One region of the Kocuria arenosa genome, then DNA from elsewhere that is predicted to be linked to it. Evidence: riboswitches for the same ligand, from Rfam matches in the RefSeq annotation. Region 1 holds a riboswitch; each other region holds the start of a gene.
What was found. A riboswitch is a leader RNA that binds a small molecule or an ion and turns the genes downstream of it on or off. The one in region 1 is predicted to bind S-adenosylmethionine.
Positions count from the first base shown of each region.

Region 2: linked by a shared signal. The riboswitch ahead of ACFYE3_RS08910 (O-acetylhomoserine aminocarboxypropyltransferase/cysteine synthase family protein) and the one ahead of ACFYE3_RS16350 (O-acetylhomoserine aminocarboxypropyltransferase/cysteine synthase family protein) in region 1 are both predicted to bind S-adenosylmethionine.
Region 3: linked by a shared signal. The riboswitch ahead of ACFYE3_RS11620 (MetQ/NlpA family ABC transporter substrate-binding protein) and the one ahead of ACFYE3_RS16350 (O-acetylhomoserine aminocarboxypropyltransferase/cysteine synthase family protein) in region 1 are both predicted to bind S-adenosylmethionine.
Region 4: linked by a shared signal. The riboswitch ahead of ACFYE3_RS09320 (nuclease PIN) and the one ahead of ACFYE3_RS16350 (O-acetylhomoserine aminocarboxypropyltransferase/cysteine synthase family protein) in region 1 are both predicted to bind S-adenosylmethionine.

Region 1 is NZ_JBHZTA010000011.1:68,507-73,180, reverse strand. It holds gene ACFYE3_RS16360 (sulfurtransferase) at 1-449, opposite strand, end outside; gene ACFYE3_RS16355 (cystathionine gamma-synthase) at 488-1,681, opposite strand; gene ACFYE3_RS16350 (O-acetylhomoserine aminocarboxypropyltransferase/cysteine synthase family protein) at 1,690-3,018, opposite strand; SAM riboswitch class IV at 3,057-3,178, opposite strand; gene ACFYE3_RS16345 (Lrp/AsnC family transcriptional regulator) at 3,289-3,741, opposite strand; gene ACFYE3_RS16340 (thiamine pyrophosphate-dependent enzyme) at 3,984-4,674, shown strand, end outside.
Region 2 is NZ_JBHZTA010000004.1:119,939-124,612, reverse strand. It holds gene ACFYE3_RS08920 (ABC transporter ATP-binding protein) at 1-588, shown strand, start outside; gene ACFYE3_RS08915 (hypothetical protein) at 603-2,195, shown strand; SAM riboswitch class I at 2,650-2,762, shown strand; gene ACFYE3_RS08910 (O-acetylhomoserine aminocarboxypropyltransferase/cysteine synthase family protein) at 2,768-4,072, shown strand; partial or broken gene ACFYE3_RS08905 (PLP-dependent transferase) at 4,074-4,310, shown strand; gene ACFYE3_RS08900 (DUF1852 domain-containing protein) at 4,484-4,674, shown strand, end outside.
Region 3 is NZ_JBHZTA010000006.1:81,394-86,067, forward strand. It holds gene ACFYE3_RS11610 (methionine ABC transporter permease) at 1-335, opposite strand, end outside; gene ACFYE3_RS11615 (methionine ABC transporter ATP-binding protein) at 392-1,471, opposite strand; gene ACFYE3_RS11620 (MetQ/NlpA family ABC transporter substrate-binding protein) at 1,468-2,361, opposite strand; SAM riboswitch class IV at 2,461-2,577, opposite strand; gene dxr (1-deoxy-D-xylulose-5-phosphate reductoisomerase) at 2,622-3,896, opposite strand; gene ACFYE3_RS11630 (GlsB/YeaQ/YmgE family stress response membrane protein) at 4,027-4,299, opposite strand; gene ACFYE3_RS11635 (solute symporter family protein) at 4,521-4,674, opposite strand, start outside.
Region 4 is NZ_JBHZTA010000004.1:202,377-207,050, reverse strand. It holds gene ACFYE3_RS09345 (TetR/AcrR family transcriptional regulator) at 1-307, shown strand, start outside; gene ACFYE3_RS09340 (DMT family transporter) at 311-658, shown strand; gene ACFYE3_RS09335 (DMT family transporter) at 658-981, shown strand; gene cspE (transcription antiterminator/RNA stability regulator CspE) at 1,195-1,401, shown strand; gene ACFYE3_RS09325 (hypothetical protein) at 1,654-1,950, opposite strand; SAM riboswitch class IV at 2,369-2,494, shown strand; gene ACFYE3_RS09320 (nuclease PIN) at 2,508-2,735, shown strand; gene ACFYE3_RS09315 (PIN domain-containing protein) at 2,747-3,130, shown strand; gene ACFYE3_RS09310 (glycosyltransferase family 4 protein) at 3,134-4,303, opposite strand; gene ACFYE3_RS09305 (cell division protein PerM) at 4,476-4,674, shown strand, end outside.

The sequences.
Region 1 (4,674 bases):
GGCCGCCCCTCGGCGAGCCACGCCGGGAGGCCGCCGTCGAGGACGCCGACCCGGTCGAAGCCCGCGGCCCGCAGCATCCACCAGACCCGGGCGGACGCGAAGATCCCCTTGGCGTCGTAGGCCACGACCGTGCTCGTGCGCGAGATGCCGAGCGCACGGGCCGCCGCGGTCAGCTGCTCCGCCGGGGGCGCCGTGTGCGGCAGGTCCGAGGACGGGTCCGAGAAGGCCCCGTCCAGGTCCAGGAGCACGGCCCCGGGAAGGGCCTCCTCGGCCCGGTTCAGCGTGGAGCTCGCGTCCACGAGCACGAGCCGGGGGTCGTGGAGGTGCTCGGCCAGCCAGCGCGTGCTCACCACGGGCCCGGGGAGCTGGAGCGGGGTGTCGTCCTGCGGGGTGTCGTCCTGCGGGGTGTCGTCCTGCGGTGTGCCGTCCTGCGGGGTGCCGGTGCTCATGCGCCCCAGGATAGTGCCGTCCGCGGCGGGCCGCCGGGTCAGGAGACGTCGGCGAGCGCGCGGTCGAGGTCCTCCAGCTGGTCCTCGACGTCCTCGATGCCCACCGAGAGCCGCACCAGGTCCACGGGCACGGCCAGCGCGGTGCCCCGGACGGAGGCGTGCGTCATCTCCGAGGGGTAGCAGATCAGGGACTCCACCCCGCCCAGGCTCACCGACAGCGAGTACAGCCGGGTGCCCTCCGCCACCGCGCGGGCCGCGGCCTCCCCGCCGGCGAGCCGGAAGGAGACCATCCCGCCGAAGCCGCGCATCTGCACGGCGGCGAGCGCGTGGCCGGGGTGCTCGGGCAGCCCCGGGTAGAGCACCCGCGAGACCTCCGGGCGCTCGAGGAGCCACTCGGCGATCCGCTGCGCGTTGTCCTGGTGGCGCTCCATCCGCAGGCTCAGGGTCTTGAGCCCGCGGGCGGCCAGGTAGCTGTCCTGAGGGCCCGCCACGGCGCCGGCGGCGAACTGCTGGAAGCCGACCGCCTCCGTGAGCGGGGCGCCCCGCCACTCGGCCGTCCCGACGACCACGGCGCCGCCGAGCACGTCGGAGTGCCCGCCGATGTATTTGGTGGTGGAGTGCACCACGGCGTGCGCGCCGAGCTCGAGGGGGTTCTGCAGGTACGGGGACGCGAAGGTGTTGTCGACGACGAGCAGCGCCCCAGCGTCCCGGGCCAGCTGCGCCCAGGCCGCGACGTCGGCGATGCCGAGCAGCGGGTTGGACGGCGTCTCGAGCCACAGCACCCTCGTGGCGCCGGGCCGCACGGCCGCGCGGACCGCGTCGAGGTCCGTGATCTCCACGGGCGTGTGCGCGATCTCCCACGGGGCGAGGACCGTGGTGATCAGCCGGTTGGTGCCGCCGTAGCCGTCGGCGCCGAGCACGATGTGGTCGCCCGGGCGCAGCACCGCGCGCAGCAGGGCGTCCTCGGCGGCGATCCCCGAGGCGAACGCGAACCCGCGCTCGCCGCGCTCCAGGGCCGCGAGCTGCTCCTCGAAGCCGCTGCGGGTGGGGTTGGAGCCGCGGCTGTACTCGTGCCCGGCGCGCAGCACGTTGATCCCGTCCTGGGCGAACGTGGAGGTCTGGTAGATCGGCGGGATGACCGCCCCGGTCAGCGGGTCGGGCTCCTGGCCGGCGTGGACGGCGGTGGTCGTGAAGCCCCGGTGGCGGGTGCGGGTCTCGGTGGAGGACGTCATGGCGGTGCTCACTTCCGGGAGGTCTGGACGGTGGCGACGACGGTGTCGAGGGCCTGGCCGAGGTCGGCCACGAGGTCCTGGGGGGACTCGAGGCCGATCGACAGCCGGATCGTGGTCTCGGCGATCCCGCCGGCCCGGCGCTGCTCGGGGGTCAGGCGGCAGTGCGTCATCGCCGCCGGGTGGGCCACGAGGCTGCGGGTGTCGCCGATGTTGGCGACCAGCTTGAACAGCCGCAGCGCGTCGATGAACGGGCCCACGGCGTCGTCCGGGGCGGCGAGGTCGAAGGAGAACACGGAGCCGGTCCCGCGCGGGAAGTCGCGGACCGCGATCCCGGCGCCCGGGTCCCCGGGCACGCCGGGGTGGTGGACGCGGGCGACGGCGGGGTGCTCCGCCAGGAACTCGGCCACCTCCAGCGCGGAGGCCGTGTGGCGGGCCACGCGCAGGTCCAGGGTCTCGGTGCCCTGCAGGATCTGGCTGGCGTTGAACGGGGACAGCGTGGTCCCGAGGTCGTGCACGTACTTGGCGCGGACGAGGTGCAGGTAGGGGCTGGCCCCGGCGCACTTGTCGACCAGGCTCAGCCCTCCCCAGCGGGCGCGGGCCCGGGTGAACTGCGGCCACTTGTCGGGCCGCGCGGACCAGTCGAAGGTCCCGCCGTCCACGACCGCCCCGGCGAGCGCGTTGCCGTGCCCGCCCAGGAACTTGGTGGCCGAGTGCACCACGATGTCGGCACCCTTCTCCAGCGGCCGGTACAGGGCCGGGGACGCGAGGGTGTTGTCGACGACGACGGGCACCCCGGCGGCCCGGGCGACGTCGGCGATCCCGGGCAGGTCCGGGAGGGTGGCCAGGGGGTTGCCGATGGACTCGAGCAGGAACGCGCGGGTGTCGGGGCGCACGGCCGCGGCCCACGCCCCCGGGGCGGTGGGGTCCACGAAGGAGACCTCGATGCCGTAGTCCGCGAAGGAGTCGGTGAGGAGGTCCACCGTCCCGCCGTAGAGCTTCTCGGAGGCCACGAGGTGCTTGCCGGCGCCCTGGCCGAGCAGTGCCAGCAGCGCGACGGCCACGGCGGACTGCCCGGAGCCGGTCGCCACGGCGCCCGCGCCGCCCTCGAGGTCGCTGATCCGCTGCTCGAGCACGGCCACCGTGGGGTTGCCGGTGCGGGTGTAGGTGAAGCCCGCCCGGGTCTGCGCGAACATCTGCCGGGCCGCCTCGTAGTCCGGGAACTCGAACGCCGCGGTCTGGTAGATCGGCACCGTCAGGGTGCGCTGGGTGACCTGGTCGTGGGTGCCGGCGTGGATCTGCCGGGTCGCGAGGTCGTGGTCGGTCACGGGGGTGGACATGGCGCTGCTCCTGTGCGCTTGCTCTTACCCGCACCGGTCATCCGCGCCGGCCCGGTGGGCACGCCGCGGAAGATGCAGGCCGCTTCCTCATCCGAACCACCCAATGAGCATGGGGTTGGTGCGTGACCAAGTCGGAGCTTGGCGGTCACGTCTCGTGAAGCTGGAACAACACTATGCGCAGAGGTAGTGGGTGTCCCTCCGCGACGGAAGATGACGACCGTGACGGTTCATGACGCCGGCCGTGCGCGGCGGACGTGCCGGGCCCGGGCGTCAGGCCCGCGTGTCGATGTCCTCGAAGATCAGGAACGTCTGGGTGTCCACCACGCCGGGCAGCTGCTGGACGTGCTCGAAGATGACCTGGCGCAGGTGCACGGTGTCCACGGCCCGCACGAGGAGCATGACGTCGAAGTTCCCGCCCACCAGGGCGATGTGGTGCACGGCCGGGATCGCCCGGAGCTGGGCGCACAGCTCCCGCCAGGTGTTCTGCTGGAGCTTGAGCGTCACGTAGGCGGAGGCCTGCAGGCCCGCCCGCACCGGGTCGATCACGGTGCTGAAGCGCAGGATCACCCCCTCGTCCCGGAGCCGGTTGATCCGGGCGTAGGCGTGGGCGCGGGAGACGTGCACGGCCGCGGCGATCGCGGTCACCGACTGCCGGGCGTCCCGGGACAGCTCCGCGAGGATCTTCCGGTCGGTCTCGTCCAGCGTCACGGGCGTCGAGGGCACGGCGGGCTCCTTCGCGGCGGGTCGGTCGCAGCGTCCGGAACGCGCCGGACGAATGCGTGTGCTCCACGCCACACTAGAACATTTCGTCCACGCACAGTGCACTGTCTGTCTCAGTCTTCTGCATTTTCCCGGTTCTGTGGATACGAACCATGCCGGGTTCCCATACTGGGGAGACAGAGCTGCACCAGCCTTCCTGCCTCCCCGGGCCCGCGAGCGGACCGGGGACCGACCGAGGGGACACCATGAGCCAGACCGTCGAGACCCCCGGGGACCCCATCCTCCGGGCCTCCCAGACCTTCGGCATCACGCCGGAGCAGTACATGCTCCCGGCCCGCGGCGAGATCCGCATGGTCGACCCGAGCGGGAGGCTGCTCGCCCCCGAGGAGCAGGGCACCGGCCCCGGCCACGAGTACCCGCTGCCCGCCCGGGACGTCCTGCTGGAGGCCTACGAGAAGCTGGTGGTCGGGCGGCGGGTCAACGACCAAAACTCCGCCCTGGTCCGCCAGGGCCGGATGGCCGTCTACCCGTCCAGCCACGGCCAGGAGGCCTGCCAGGTGGCGGCCGCCCTGTGCCTCGAGGAGGGCGACTGGCTGTTCCCCACCTACCGGGACACCGTGGCGGTGATGACCAAGGGCGTGGACCCGATGCAGGTCATGGCGATCTTCCGCGGCGAGTGGCACGGCGGCTACGACCCGTACGAGCGCTGCGTGGGCATCCAGTCCACCCCGCTCACCACCCAGCTGCTGCACGCGGTGGGCGTGGCCCACGCCGCCAAGCTGCGCGGCGAGGACACCGTGGTCCTGGCGATGTGCGGCGACGGCGCCACCAGCGAGGGCGACTTCCACGAGGCCCTGAACTTCGCGGCCGTGTTCAAGCTGCCGGTCGTGTTCTTCGTGCAGAACAACGGCTACGCGATCTCCGTGCCCCTGTCCC
Region 2 (4,674 bases), on a different contig from region 1:
GAGGCGGTGGTACTGCGCGGGGCCAATGGGGCGGGCAAGTCAACGGTGCTGCGCACGGCCGTGGGCCAGCAGGCTCCGGTGAGCGGGGAGCGGTGGCTGAAGGGCGGGCCGGTGGTGGAGAACTCGCTGGTCTACCGCCGGGCGGTGAGTTGCCTGTTCGACGAGGACGCGTTTTTGCCCGGGGTGTCGGTGGGGCATCACCTGGAACTGGTGCTGCGCGGTCACGGGGTGGCCGAGGCCCCGGTGGTGGCCGCCGAGGCGGTGGCCGAGTTCGGGCTACAGGACCGGGTGGACGCCTCGCCGTTCGCCCTGTCCTCGGGGCAGCGCCGGCGGGCGCTGCTGGCCGCGGCACTGATCCGCCCGTTCGAGCTGCTGGTGCTCGATGAGCCCGAACAGCGCCTGGACGCGCTGATGCGTGCTCGTTTGGCCGATCGTCTGGTCGCTGCCCGGCAGTCGGGGGCGGGGTTGTTGATCGCCACGCACGACGCGTCGCTGGCGGCCACGGTGGGCACCACCGTGCTGACCATCGACTCCAGCGGTGCCCTGGCACCGGTCGTGCCTGCTCCGCAACGGGAGGGCCAGTCGTGACGGCCGGTGCCGGCGTGAAGCCTGCCGGGGCCGCCGAGATCGAGGTGTTCCTGCGAGCAGCCCGCGCCCGGACCCGAGGCCGGGCTCGAGGTGCGGATCGGTTCGTCGATGCGTACACCGGGCTCTTCGTCACGGTGGTGCTGGTGGCCTGGGCGGTCGCCGCGGTCCTGGGTCTCGGGGCCTCGTTGGCGGATCTGGTGGCCGCCGGTTCCCCCGGCGGGATGCTGCACCGCCCGGCGGCCGCCTGGGTAGGCGCCGGGGCGCCGGTGCTCGGAGTCGCCGTGCTGCTCGGGGTGGCCTGGGTCGGTGCCGTGGACCTGTTGCGCGGGCTGGGACCGGTGGGGGTGTCCCCGGAGCGGGCGGTATGGGTGTTGCCGCTGCCCGGGGCCGGGGCGCAGGAACCGATCCGCAGTGTGCGCCGGATGCTGTGGGTGGCGGCTGCGGCCGGGGCGCTGTTCGGTGGCACCGGCCTGCTGCTGCTGCGGGGCACCGGGCTGACGGCCGGGTGGGGTATGCCGTGGTGGGAAGCGGTAGCGCAGCTGGTGTGCTGGGCCGGCCTGGGGGTCAGCGCCGTCGGGGTCGCGGTCTGGGCCCAGACCGCCGGCGGGGCGCGAACGCCGCCGCGGTCCCGCCCCTGGGCGGGCTGGTTCCTGGCCCTGGGGGCTGTCCTGGTCGTGCTGTCCGGGACCCGGGACGGGGCCACCGGCCGCTGGGATGTCGTGCCGCCCCTGTGGGCCGGGGCAGTCGCAGGCGCACTGGCGGTGGTGGCCGGGCTGTTCTGGGTCTGGGCGCTGCGGCGGGCCCGGACCCTGGACGGGGTGCAGCTGCGGGCGGCCGGGGCGCGGACCCGGCACCTGAGCAACGCCGTGTCCCTGCTGTCGGCCCAGGACCTGACCGCCGCCTTGGCCCCGGCCACGGTGACCGGGGTGCGGGGACTGCCGGGGAGCACACCGGGCTGGGTGTCCGGGCCGCGCACGGTGGTGCTGTTCGCCTCGCTCACCGCCCTGCGGACCAGCCGGTGGCGGGCCGGGCTGGCCGTGGACCTCGGGCTGACCGTGGTGCTGCTGGACGCCTTCGCCCACACCATGGTGCTCGCCGGCTGGGCTGCGCTGCTGCTGGTGGGCTACCGGGGCCTGGGCCGCGGCACGGCCTATCTGGCCGATCTGCGCGCCGGGGCCGCCGCCGAACGGAACCTCCCGATCGCCCCCACCGCAGCCGCCCTGATGCACCTGGTGGTCCCGTGCGCGCTCAACGCCGCGGTCCTGGCCGCGGTGGCACTGCTGGCCGGGCTCGCGGCCGGCACCAGCTGGGGAGAGCTGATGCTTCTCGGTGCCGTGGTCGGGACCGGTATCGGCGCGGTCGGCCTCTACCGGGCTCTGGCCCCGGAACCGGACCACACCCAGCCCCCGATCGACACCCCCCTGGGACCGGTGCCCGTAGCCCAGCTGATCGGCTACAGCCGGGGGCTCATCCTGGTGCCCGCCCTGCTCGCGGCACCCGCCACCGTACTGCTTCATCCCGCCACCTGGCCGGCAGCCCTGGTAGCCGCACTCGCCCTGGCGGCCACCGCCGTGGCCCTGGCGATCAGCACCGACCGGAAACACTGAGGCCCAAATCCTGAGGGCCACGGCCGAGCCGAACCACACCTACCAGGCTCACGAAGTGCGATAGGGGTTGGTCATACGCCGCGGGTTGCCACGGTCGAAGAGCGGGGCCGGGGAGAGCCCTCCTGTGGTGGTGGAGGACGAATCCGATGGCTCCGTGCACGGCTCCCGGGATCCAATTGACGCCGTTCACCACGCCGTTGATGACGCCACCCCCAGGCGGGCGTCATCTTCTCCGCGCACAACGCCCTCGACGACGCCCTGGTCTTCCGCCGGGACATCACTGAGCCCACGATGAGGGCCGGGCGGCCGGCCGTCACAACCTGTCACAAACCCGGCCCGACGTCGGCCGAGCGCGACCGCCCGGCCCGAAGATGTCCCGACGTGTGGTTTTGTGACAACCGACCCCACCGTCCGTTGGACTATAGAGCCGTCCATCGAGTGGGATGAGCGCACCACACCATCCAGAGCGGCCGAGAGATCTGGCTCGACGACGCCGCAGCAACCAGTCAGCCGACCCTGGGACACCGGGACCGGCGGGCACGGTGCTACCGCCAGGACCGATGGAGGATCGAATGAATCACCACGCCACCCAACAGGTCCACGCCGGCTACGAGCCCGAGGCCCCCTACTGGCCGGTGGCCGTGCCCATCCACCAGACGGCGGCCTACCGCTTCCCCGATCACGCCACGGCCGCCTCGATGTTCCGGCTGGAGACCCCCGGGTTCACCTACAGCCGCACGGGCAACCCCACGGTCGCCGTGTTCGAGAACCGACTGGCGGCCCTGGAGGGCGGGATCGGGGCCATCGGCACCGCCACGGGACAAGCCGCCGTCGCGCTGTCCCTGCTGACCCTGCTCCACGGCGGCAAGCACTTGGTCGCCTCCAGCCAGCTCTACGGCGGGACGGTGGACCTGCTGACGGACACCTTCGCCGACTTCGGCATCGAGGTCACTTTCGCCGACCCGGCCGACCCGCAGGCCTGGGGCGCGGCGATCCGGCCGGACACCCGCGCGTTCTTCCTGGAGTCCATCACCAACCCGCTGGCCACCGTGCCGGACCTGCCGGCGCTGGCGGACATCGCCCACGCCTCCGGGGTCCCGGTCGTGGTGGACAGCACCTTGGCGACGCCGGTCCTGTACCGGCCACTGGAACATGGTGCCGACGTGGTGGTGCACTCCGCCACGAAGTTCATCGGCGGGCACGGGGCCGTCCTCGGCGGGGCGATCGTGGACGGCGGCACCTTCGACTACGGCGCAGCCCCGGAGCGGTGGCCCCAACTGACCCGGCCCAAGGCCCGCTACGGCGGACAGGCACTCATCGACCGGCACGGCCGCGGCGCCTACCTGGCGCTGGCGCGCAGCAAGTTCCTGCACGACCTCGGCCCCTCCCTCGCCCCGGCCAGCGCCGCCCAGTTCATCCAGGGCCTGGAGACCCTCGCCGTCCGCATCGCCCGGCAGGAGGAGACCGCGCGAACGGTCGCCGAGCACTTGGCCCGGCACCCCACCGTCGGGCGCGTCCACCACCCGGCGATCCCCGGACACCCCAGCGCCGCCCTCGCCGAGAGGGACTTCCCGCACGGCACCGGCTCGGTGTTTTCCTTCGACCTGGCCGCCGGCCCCGAGGCCATCGGCCCGTTCATTGACGCTCTGGAGCTGTTCCAGCTCGTGGCCAACATCGGGGACGTGCGCTCCCTGGTCAGCCACCCGGCGACCATGACGCACTGCCGGCTCACCCCCAACCAACGCCGGGCCGCGGGCATCACTGAGACCACGATCCGGCTGTCCATCGGACTGGAGTGTCCCGAGGACCTGATCGCCGACCTCGACCGGGCGCTGGCCACCGTACCGGCCTCGGCCCTGACCGGGGAGGCGCGCTGAGATGACCCTCCTGAACGACACAGCACAGACGGACACTGCGCCGACGGCCCGTCGGGGCTTCAACACGATAGCGGTGCACGCCGGCCAGGCACCGGACCCGCTGACCGGGGCGGTCGTGCCGCCGATGTACCAGACCAGCACCTTCGTGCAGGACGGCATCAACGTGCTGCGCGGCGGCCACGAGTGCAGCCGGGGGTCCAACCCGACCCGGACCGGTCAGCGCCGCGTCACCGCCGCGGCCCGGGGAATCGGCAGCCCGGAGGCCCGGATCGACGTCGTCTGGGCAGCGCCGGGGGTGCCAGGAGCATGACTGAGGCGACTTTCGGGAGGGCAGTGCACGAGCAGCAGGGAAGGACGTTCGAGATGAGTACGGACCTGGGAGGCAGGCCCTCGGTCCACAGTGAGGAATCGATGCATCAGACCACCAGGACGAACGACTTCACGTTCGGTATCAGCACGACCCGCTTCGATGAGGACTACTGCCCGTCGTCCAGTTCCCGAGGCACGACGAACTTCGCGAACCTGGCCCGCGGCGAGAACCGTCGGCAGAACCTCCGAAACACCCTGACAATGATCAATAGTCGCTTCAACGACCTGGCCCA
Region 3 (4,674 bases), on a different contig from region 1:
CGGGAGACCCCCATCGAACGGGCCGCCTCGACGACGCCGGGGTCCACGCTCATCAGGTTCTGCTCGACGATGCGAGCCACCGCGAACATCGCCCCGATGGTCATCGCGAAGATCGCCGCGTTGGGTCCCAGCCGCGTCCCGACGACTCCCTGGGTCACCGGTCCGAGCGCGGCGAGCAGGATGATGAACGGGATCGGCCGGACGAAGTTCACCACGAGGTTGAGGCCCTCGTGCACCGCCCGGTGCTCCAGGATGTTGCCCCGGCGGGTGACGTAGAGGCCCACGCCCACGAGCAGGCCGAGCAGACCGGCGAGCAGCAGCGTGACGGCCACCATGTAGAGGGTCTCCCCGAGCGCGGACAGCAGCTCGGGTCCCAGGACGGACCAGTCGTTCACGCGGCCACCTCTCTCAGGGTCGTGATGCGGGACATCGCGTCGACCACGGCCTGCACGTCCGTGTCCTCGCCGGTCAGCTCGAAGGTCAGCGACCCGAACGACTGCTCCTGGAGCACGCTGATCCCGCCGTAGGCGATGGTGAAGCGGACACCGCGGGCGGCGCCGTCGGAGAGCACCCCGCCGATGTCCACGCCGTCGCCGACGTCCACGATCACCAGGCGCCCGCGGTGGGCGCGGCGCAGCCGCTCCACCTCGCGGGCGTCGGGCACCGAGTGCAGGACGGAGGAGACGAAGCGGCGGGCGGTCTCGGTGCGGGGCCGGGCGAAGATGTCCACGGTGGAGCCGTGCTCCACGACCTTCCCGTCCTGCATCACGGCCACGCGGTCGGCGATCGCCCGGACCACGTCCATCTCGTGGGTGATGATCACGATCGTGATGCCCAGCTCCCGGTTGACCCGCTGCAGCACCTGCAGCACCTCCTGCGTGGTCTCCGGGTCGAGGGCGCTCGTCGACTCGTCGGCCAGGAGCAGCTTCGGGCTGGTGGCCAGGGCGCGGGCGATGCCCACGCGCTGCTTCTGCCCGCCGGAGAGCTGCTCCGGGTAGTTGCCGGCGCGCGCGGACAGGCCCACGAACTCGAGCAGCTCGGCCACCCGGGCCCGGCGCTCCTCCTTCGGCCAGCCGGCCCGCTTGAGCGGGTACTCGACGTTGCCGGCGACGGTGCGGGAGGTGAAGAGGTTGAACTGCTGGAAGATCATGCCGATCTCCTGCCGGACCGGCGCCAGCTCGGTCTCGCGCCGCCCGGCCACCTCGAAGCCCTCCACGGTCAGGGACCCCGAGGACACGGGCTCGAGCCCGTTGATGAGGCGCACGAGGGTGGACTTGCCCGCCCCGGAGTAGCCGATCACCCCGAAGATCTCGCCGCGGCGGACGTCGAGGCTGACGTCGTCGACCGCCACCACCTCGCGCGCCGCGCGCCCCGAGCCGGTGCGGAAGGTCTTGGAGACGTTGCGGAAGGAGACGAGCACCTCGTCCGGGCGCCCGGTGGCGGACGGCCCGGCGGGGACCGCCGCGCTCACTGCTCCTGGTCCTTCAGCTCCTGCTGGTAGCGGGTGGTCAGCTCCTGGAGCTCCTCCGGCTCCAGCTGCAGCGGCACGGCGGTGTCCTTGGTCTCCTGCATCTCGGCGTCGATCACGGCCTGCTCGTGGTAGAGGTCCGCGACCTGCCGGAGGGTCTCGTCGTCGGCGAGCTCCTCCGTCGTGGTGAACAGGTTGACGTAGGCGCGCGAGCCCTCCGCCTCCGGGTCGTCCTGGGCCAGTGCGGACTTCGGGTCGATGTCCGCGCGGGCGAGGAAGTCGTTGTTGATCACCGAGCCGGCCACCGAGTCGAGGGAGAGCACCGTCTGCTCCGCGGAGACCGGGGTGACCCGCACCTTCGAGGCCTCGGTGTCGACGTCGAGCTCCGTGGGGATGAGGGTGTCGCTGGTCAGCTCGACGAGGCCGGCGGACTCGAGCACGAGCAGGGCCCGGGAGAGGTTCACGGCGTCGTTGGGCACGGCGATCTCGTCGCCCTCCTGGAACTGCTCCACGGAGTCGTGCTCGTTGGAGTACAGGCCCAGCGGGTAGATCGACGTCGAGCCGATGGGGGTGATCGAGCCACCGGCGGAGTTGTTGTAGTCCGCGAGGAAGGGGACGTGCTGGAACCAGGTCATGTCCACGTCGCCGGACTCGGTGGCCGGGTTGGGCTGGTTGTAGTCGGAGAAGTCGACGTACTCGACGGTGACGCCCTGCTCCTCGGCCAGCTGCTGGAGGACGTCGTGGGTCGGGTGGGAGCCGACGACGCCGATGGTGACCTTGCCGTCGGCGAGGGCGCCCTCGCCGGAGGACTCCCCGCCGGAGCCGCCGCAGGCGGTGAGGGTGAGGCCGAGGGTCGTGGCCAGGGCGAGGAGGGGGAGGCGCTGCGATCGCATGTGGTGCCTTTCCGTGGGTCCGGGGTGTCCGAGGTCTCGACCGGCGCCGTGGGTCCGGCGGCCACGGTCGAGGGCGCGCCGGAGGGCGCGTGCGCGGTCGGACCGTACTTGCCGCCGGCCGTCGATGGCCGGTGCCGGATGGTTCACCTGGGGCACCCCACTACGGGAGAGGGTTGCCGCCCAGCAAGCCAGGGCTTCGCGCTGGGACTCGTCATCCGCCCGACACACTAGCACGTGCGGCGGGGGCGGCTCCCGTCCCGTCAGCGGGCGAGGACCTCGCGGGCCCGGTGGCGGGCCCAGCGCTCGGCCGCCAGCACGGCCTCGAGCTCCAGCGGGCCGCCGTCGTCGTGCTCGCCCAGCACCGCCTCGACCGTGTCCACGATGGCGGGGAACCGGATCCGGCCGTCGTGGAAGGCGTGCACCGCCTCCTCGTTGGCCGCGTTGAACACGGCGGGGAAGGTCCCGCCCCGCTCCCCCGCCGCCTTGATGAGCTCGACGGCCGGGAACGCCACCGGGTCGAGGGGCTCGAAGGTCCACTCCGTGGCGCGCGTCCAGTCGCACGGCCGGGCGGCGCCGGGCACCCGGTGGGGCCAGGCCAGGCCGAGGGCGATGGGCAGGCGCATGTCCGGGGGCGAGGCCTGGGCGAGGGTGGAGCCGTCCACGAACTGGACCATGGAGTGCACGACCGACTGGGGGTGGACCACCACGTCGATGCGCTCGAGGGGGACGTCGAAGAGCAGGTGGGCCTCGAGCACCTCGAGGGCCTTGTTCACCATGGACGCCGAGTTCGTCGTCACCATCAGGCCCATGTCCCAGGTCGGGTGGCGCAACGCGTCCTGCGGCGTGACCGACTCCAGCTCCGCGCGGGACCGGCCGCGGAACGGTCCGCCGGAGGCCGTCAGCACGAGCCGGTCGACCTCTCCGGCGGTGCCGCCGCGCAGCGCCTGCGCCAGCGCCGAGTGCTCGGAGTCCACGGGGATCAGGGCGTCCGGGTCCCCGGTGGCCGCGGCGGCGGCCTTCACGAGGGCGCCGCCGGCGATCAGCGACTCCTTGTTCGCCAGCGCGAGCTTATGCCCGGCCCGCAGCGCCGCCAGCGTGGGGGCGAGCCCGATGGAGCCGGTGATGCCGTTGAGCACGAGATCCGCGCCGGGATGTGCGGCGGCCGCGGACGCCGCACCGGGCCCGTGCTCGATGCCGGGGCGGTAGCCCGCCGCCCCGGCGGCCGCGGCCCGCTCCGCGATCAGACGGGCCAGCCGGGCGGCGTCCTGACCGGTGCCGCTGGTCGCCACGACCGCGGCGCGGGTCTCGACGGCCTGGTCGGCGAGCAGCTCGAGATGGCGTGCTCCGGCGGCGAGGGCGACCACGGTGAACGGGGCCGCGCCCTCGAGCCCGCGGGCGGCCCGCACGACGTCGAGCGCCTGGGTGCCGATCGAGCCGGTCGAGCCGAGGACGCTGATCCTGCGGGGACCTGCGGCGGCCAGCGCGCTCAGCTCGGGCGTCGGGCGGGCGCGTGGAGGGGAGGCGGGGGGCGTCATGGCCCCAGTATCCCCCAGCCGGCGTCCCCGGTCCCGCGCCTCCGGCGGGCCGGGGTGCCCGGCCCGGGACGGACCGAGGCCCCGTCCACCGGAAACGGTGGACGGGGCCTCGGCGACCGACGGGGTCGGGTCAGCGCGTGGCGCGACCCTTGCGGCCGGAGACCGCGCCCCAGATGAAGAGCACGATGAGGGCTCCCACGACGGCGGTGATGATGGTGCCGATGTCGAACGCGGACTCCAGGTCCCCGATGCCGATCAGCGAGCCCAGGAAGCCTCCGAGGAGGGCCCCGACGATGCCGAGGACGATGGTGACGATGATGCCGCCGCCCTGGCTGCCCGGCATGATGAGCTTGGCGAGGGCGCCGGCGATGAGGCCGAGGATGATCCAGCTGATGATTCCCATGATGGCTCCTTATCCGTCCCGGGAGGGACTTTCATTGTACGCAACCGGCGAGTATCCCTGGAATACTCTGAGGTTGCTTCTGTCCATCACCCTAGCCGACGGTCAGCCGCCTGTCTGTTCTCTATGGCGAATCGACGTGTGTCCCCGGACACGGACCGGCCCGCCGGAAGCCGTGGCTTCGGGCGGGCCGGACGTCCTCCCAGGTGGGAGCGGGGAATCCGTCAGTGGGCGACGGGCTTCTCCGCGCCGATGCCTGTGAGGGAGCGCACCTCCATCTCGGACTGCTTGACCGGGTCCTCGAGACGGCGCTCCGTCATGGAACCGATGAAGCCGAGGAGGAAGGAGGCCGGGATCGAGACGATGCCCGGGTTCTGC
Region 4 (4,674 bases), on a different contig from region 1:
GGTGCCGGCCGACGAGCGGCTGCGCGCCTACCTGGACTGGTGCCTCTCGGGCGAGGTCGACGAGACGGACCTGGTGATGCTCACGGACCAGCGGCTGCGCGCGACACTCAAGGAGCGCTGGGTCGCGCGGGTGGCACCGTGGGTGGACCTGCCCGTGGACCTGCCCGTCGAGCGCCGGAGCCGGCTGCTGGCCGTGCGGCTGCTTGCCGACGGCGTGTGGTTCGCCGACGCCGCCGGCGTCTTCGCCCCCGACCCCGCGGAGCGGGCGCGGGTGCGGGCGGTGGCCGACGCCCTGCTGGAGGACTGAGTCGTGGCCCGTTGGCTGCTGCTGATCGCGGCCGTGCTCTGCGAGGTGGCGGCTACGCTGTCACTGAAGGCGGCGCTGGACGAGCCCGCCTGGTACGCCCTCGTCGTCACCGGCTACCTCGCCGCGTTCGCCCTCCTGGCGGCCGTGCTGGGCCGTGGCACGCCCGTGGGGGTCGCCTACGGCGTGTGGGCCGCCCTCGGGGTGGTGCTCACCGCTCTCGGGGCGGCCGTGGCCTTCGGCGAGCAGCTGAGCCCGGCCGTGCTGGCCGGGATCGGCCTGGTCGTGGCCGGTGTGCTCTGCGTGGAGATCGGCTCACACAGCCCTGCCCGGCGGAAGGAGCGGGGCGGCTGATGGCCTGGCTCTTCCTCACCGTCGCGATCCTCACCGAGGTCGCCGGGACCCTTTCCCTGCGGATGGCCGCCCGGGGCCGTCCCCGCTGGTACGCCGCCGTGGTCGCCGGCTACCTGGTGGCGTTCACGTGCCTGAGTCTCGCCCTGGCCGAGGGCATGGCGCTCGGGGTCGCCTACGGGATCTGGTCGGCCACCGGGGTGGCGCTGACGGCGCTCGCCGGCCGGCTGCTGTTCCGGGAGCCGTTCACCTGGGTGACGGCGGCGGGGGTGGCCCTCATCGTCGGCGGAGTGCTCCTGATCGAGCTGGGCGCCTCGCCGGCCTGAGCGGCTCCTGGCGGGGCCCCGGCACCGCCCGGGTGGCAGGGCGCCGGATCTCGTGTAGAGTGGTTCGCAGTTGTTGAGGTTCGTTTTTGTCTTTCAAGCAGTTCGGCCCACTCGGGTGCAGCAGTTTTTCTGAGAAGACGTTTTCCATGCATCACAACTGTTGTGTTTCTCGAACGTCGGGAAACGTTCATCTCATGAAGGATCAGGTCTCCCATGACTACCGGTATCGTCAAGTGGTTCAACGCTGACAAGGGCTTCGGCTTCATCACCCCCGAGGACGGCTCCAAGGACGTCTTCGCCCACTTCTCCGCGATCAACTCGAACGGCTTCCGCTCGTTGAACGAGAACGACCGCGTCGAGTTCGAGACCCAGGACGGCCCCAAGGGCCCCCAGGCTGCGAACATCAACGTCATCTCCTAAGGATCCCCGCGGGCCCCGGCCCGCTGATCCTCCAGAACCGTCGTCGGGCTCCGCCCGCCGGCGGTTCTGTCGTCGTACGCCACCGGCCACCCGGCACCGGGGCAGGACGTTCCGCACCGTGGCACGTCCTCGCGCGGTTCCGACCCCGCACGGTTCCAACCCTGCACGGTTCCGCTCCCGCACGGTTCCGCCCTCGCACGACGGAGGCCGCAGCCCGTTGGGCTGCGGCCTCCGTCGTGTCCCGTCCGCCGGCTAGGCCGACATCGGGAGGGATGAGGGGTGGAGCTTGAAGAACGGGTGCCGTCCGGTCGCCGCGAGGGCTCCGGGAACGAGGAGCTGGCGGTACTTGGCGCACCATTGCGCGGTTCCCTCCGTGTGCTCCGCCGCGGCGGCGAGGTCGTCGGCCTCAGGGCTCAGGTACTCCTGCACGTCCCCGTCGGTCGACGTGAGCCGGACGAGGTGCAGATCGGGGAGGGCGGTGACGGTCACGTCGATCCACTCCTCGCGCTGGTCGGTGGTGATGGCTGTTCTTTCTTCGGACATGGTCATGTTTTCTCCTGACGTTCTTGCAGGCATCCGATGGCGTTGCCCGCCGCTTCGTCATCCGATCCACCCGGGAACATCGGGTTGGCGCGCAGCGGGTCGGAGCCCCTTCCCGGACTCGTCGGGGATCGTCGATCTCCGGTCGAGCACGTGGACGCCGCATCTCGAGAAGCAGGTTCAGGCTACCCCGCTGCTCCGACACCACGACAGGCGAGTCGTGAGTTGTGTCACCGAAGCGTAATGCTCGGGGCCGTCGCCGGCGCCGTCCCCGGTTGTTCGAGGCCCATTCCAGCGCATCGATGTGTCGTCGAGGTGTCGGAGCGGTGACGCTCCGGGGAAGACCGGCGCACAGGAGGGTGGCCCCGGAATCCCCCGGGACGCCGCGCGCAGATGCGGTTCCGCCGGTGTGGTTCAATGGAGGAAGCTTCAAGAGACCCGGTCGGCAAGCTCCGACTTGACCGGGCACCAACCCCATGTTCACGGGTGGTTCGGATGACGAAGCGGCTCGCATCGCCGCAGCAGCGGTACCCGGTGCGAGCAAGAGCGCACGAAGGATCCCGGTCATGTCCGACCCCCGCCACCCTGCCGTCGCCCGCGCGGGCGCCTCCGAGGCCTCCCCGAGCGTCCCGGCACCGAGGGACTCCGTCCCCAACGACCCGACGCCGGGCGTCCCGGCGATCAGCGCCTCCGCCATGAGCCTCGAGGACTACGCCCGCGTGGTGCAGATCCGCGCCGAGTTCGTGGACTTCCTGCTGGCTCCGGCCCGCGGGGAGCTCGCCGCCGCGGCCTGAGGCCCGTCGCCGTGGACCTCCTCCTGGACCGTTCCGTGCTGCTGGGGGTGCGCACCCCGGAGCGCTGCCCCGAGCTGGCCGAGGTCCTGCGCCGGCACGGTCACCGGCGGCTCTTCCTCCCGGCCACCGTGCTCGGCGAGCTGCTCGCCGAGCGGCCCGACGAGATGCTGTGGGCGGAGCAGCTCGAGCTGCGCTTCCCGGGCCGGGTGCTGCCGGTCGACGCCGCCGTGGCCCGGGCCTGGGGCGCGCTGGGCGCGTCAGGGGCGGCCGACCCGCTCGCGGGGCTCACCGCCGCCACGGCCCTGGTGCACGGGCTGACCGTGCTGACCGCGGAGCCGGGGCGGTACGCCGGTACCGGGGCCTCCGTGCTGGACGCGTCCCCCGCGCGGCGGTAGCCCTCAGGCGGCCCGGCGGTGGCGCCGGCCTCGCCCCTGCCCCGAGAGCGCCACAGCACTCTCGTAGTGCTCGAGCAGCTGCCCGACCAGCACGTCCCACGTCCGGCCCTGGACCGCGGCGTGCGCCGCGACGCCGAACGCGGCCCGCTTCGCCTCGTCGCCCAGGAGATCGGTCACGTGACCGCGCAGCGCCCCGAGGTCGCCCGGGGGATAGAGCCAGCCGGTGCGGGACCGGTCCACGAGGTCGAGGGGCCCGCCCCGGCCGGTCGCGACGACCGGCACCCCGGAGGCCATGGCCTCCTGGATCGTCTGGCAGAACGTCTCGAACTCGCCGGGATGGACGAACACGTCGAAGGAGGCCATGATGCGCGCGAGGTCCGCGCCGCTGCGGCGGCCGGTGAAGTGGGCCTGCGGGAGCCGGCGGCGCAGGGCGTCCTCCTCCGGCCCCGAGCCCACGACCACCAGGCGCGTGCCGGGCAGGTCCGCGACCGCGGAGAGGTCCTCGACCTGCTTCTCCGGTGCGATCCGGCCCACGTAGCCGACGATCCGCCGGCCGCCGCCGACCTCCCGCCGCCACTGCTCGTCCCGGTGCCGCGGGGAGAAGCGGGTGGTGTCCACCCCGCGCCGCCACAGGTGCACGTCCCGGACGCCGTGCTCGGTGAGCTGCCGGACCGCCGAGGTGGACGGCGCGAGCGTGAGCGTCGCGAGGTTGTGCATGGAGCGCACGTGCCCCCACAGGAGCTGCTCGAGGAACGGCGCCCCGTACTTGGCCGCGTAGCCGGGCACGTCCGTCTGGTAGACCGCCACGCACGGCACCCCGAGCTGCTGGGCCGCCAGGATCGCCCGGCGGCCCAGCACGAACGGGGAGGCCACGTGGACCACGTCCGGCCGGAAGCGCTCCAGCTGCCGGCGCACCCGCGCCACGGTCCCGCCGGCCACCCGCACAGCGGGGTAGCCGGTGAGCGGCACGGCGGGCAGCCGGTGCACCGGCACCCCGTCGAGGTCCTCGACGACCTCCTCCGCGAGGCGCCCGAGCGGCGCGGGGTCGTAGGACGGCGCCACGACGACGACGTCGTGCCCCCCGGCGACCAGCTGCTCGACGACCCGCAGCGCCGAGTGGGTGACTCCGTTCAGGTGGGGGAGGAACTGCTCGGCGACCACGGCGACTCTCATGGGCCCGAGCCTGCCCGGACCGGGCGACCGGACGGCGAGCGGGGCGTGGCCCGCCGGTGAAGGCGCCGTGAAGCCTCTGCCGGGGCGCCGCGCGGGCGTGGGAGGATGGGCGGTGATGAACTCCCTTGGCTCTTCTTCCCCCGCTGCACGCCCCGACCGCAGGGGTGTGCCGATGCCGCTGTGGCTGCAGGGCGTGCTGGAACTCGGCTCCGTGGCCGTGGTGTCCTACCTGCTGGTCCTCCTGAGCGTCCTCATGGTGTGGCTCGCCGACGGCTTCGACACCCTCGGTCTGACCGGCGGGTTCGTGCTCTCCGGTCACGTGTGGCTGCTCGCCCACCTCACACCGCTCCAGGTGGCCCTGGACCCGGGTG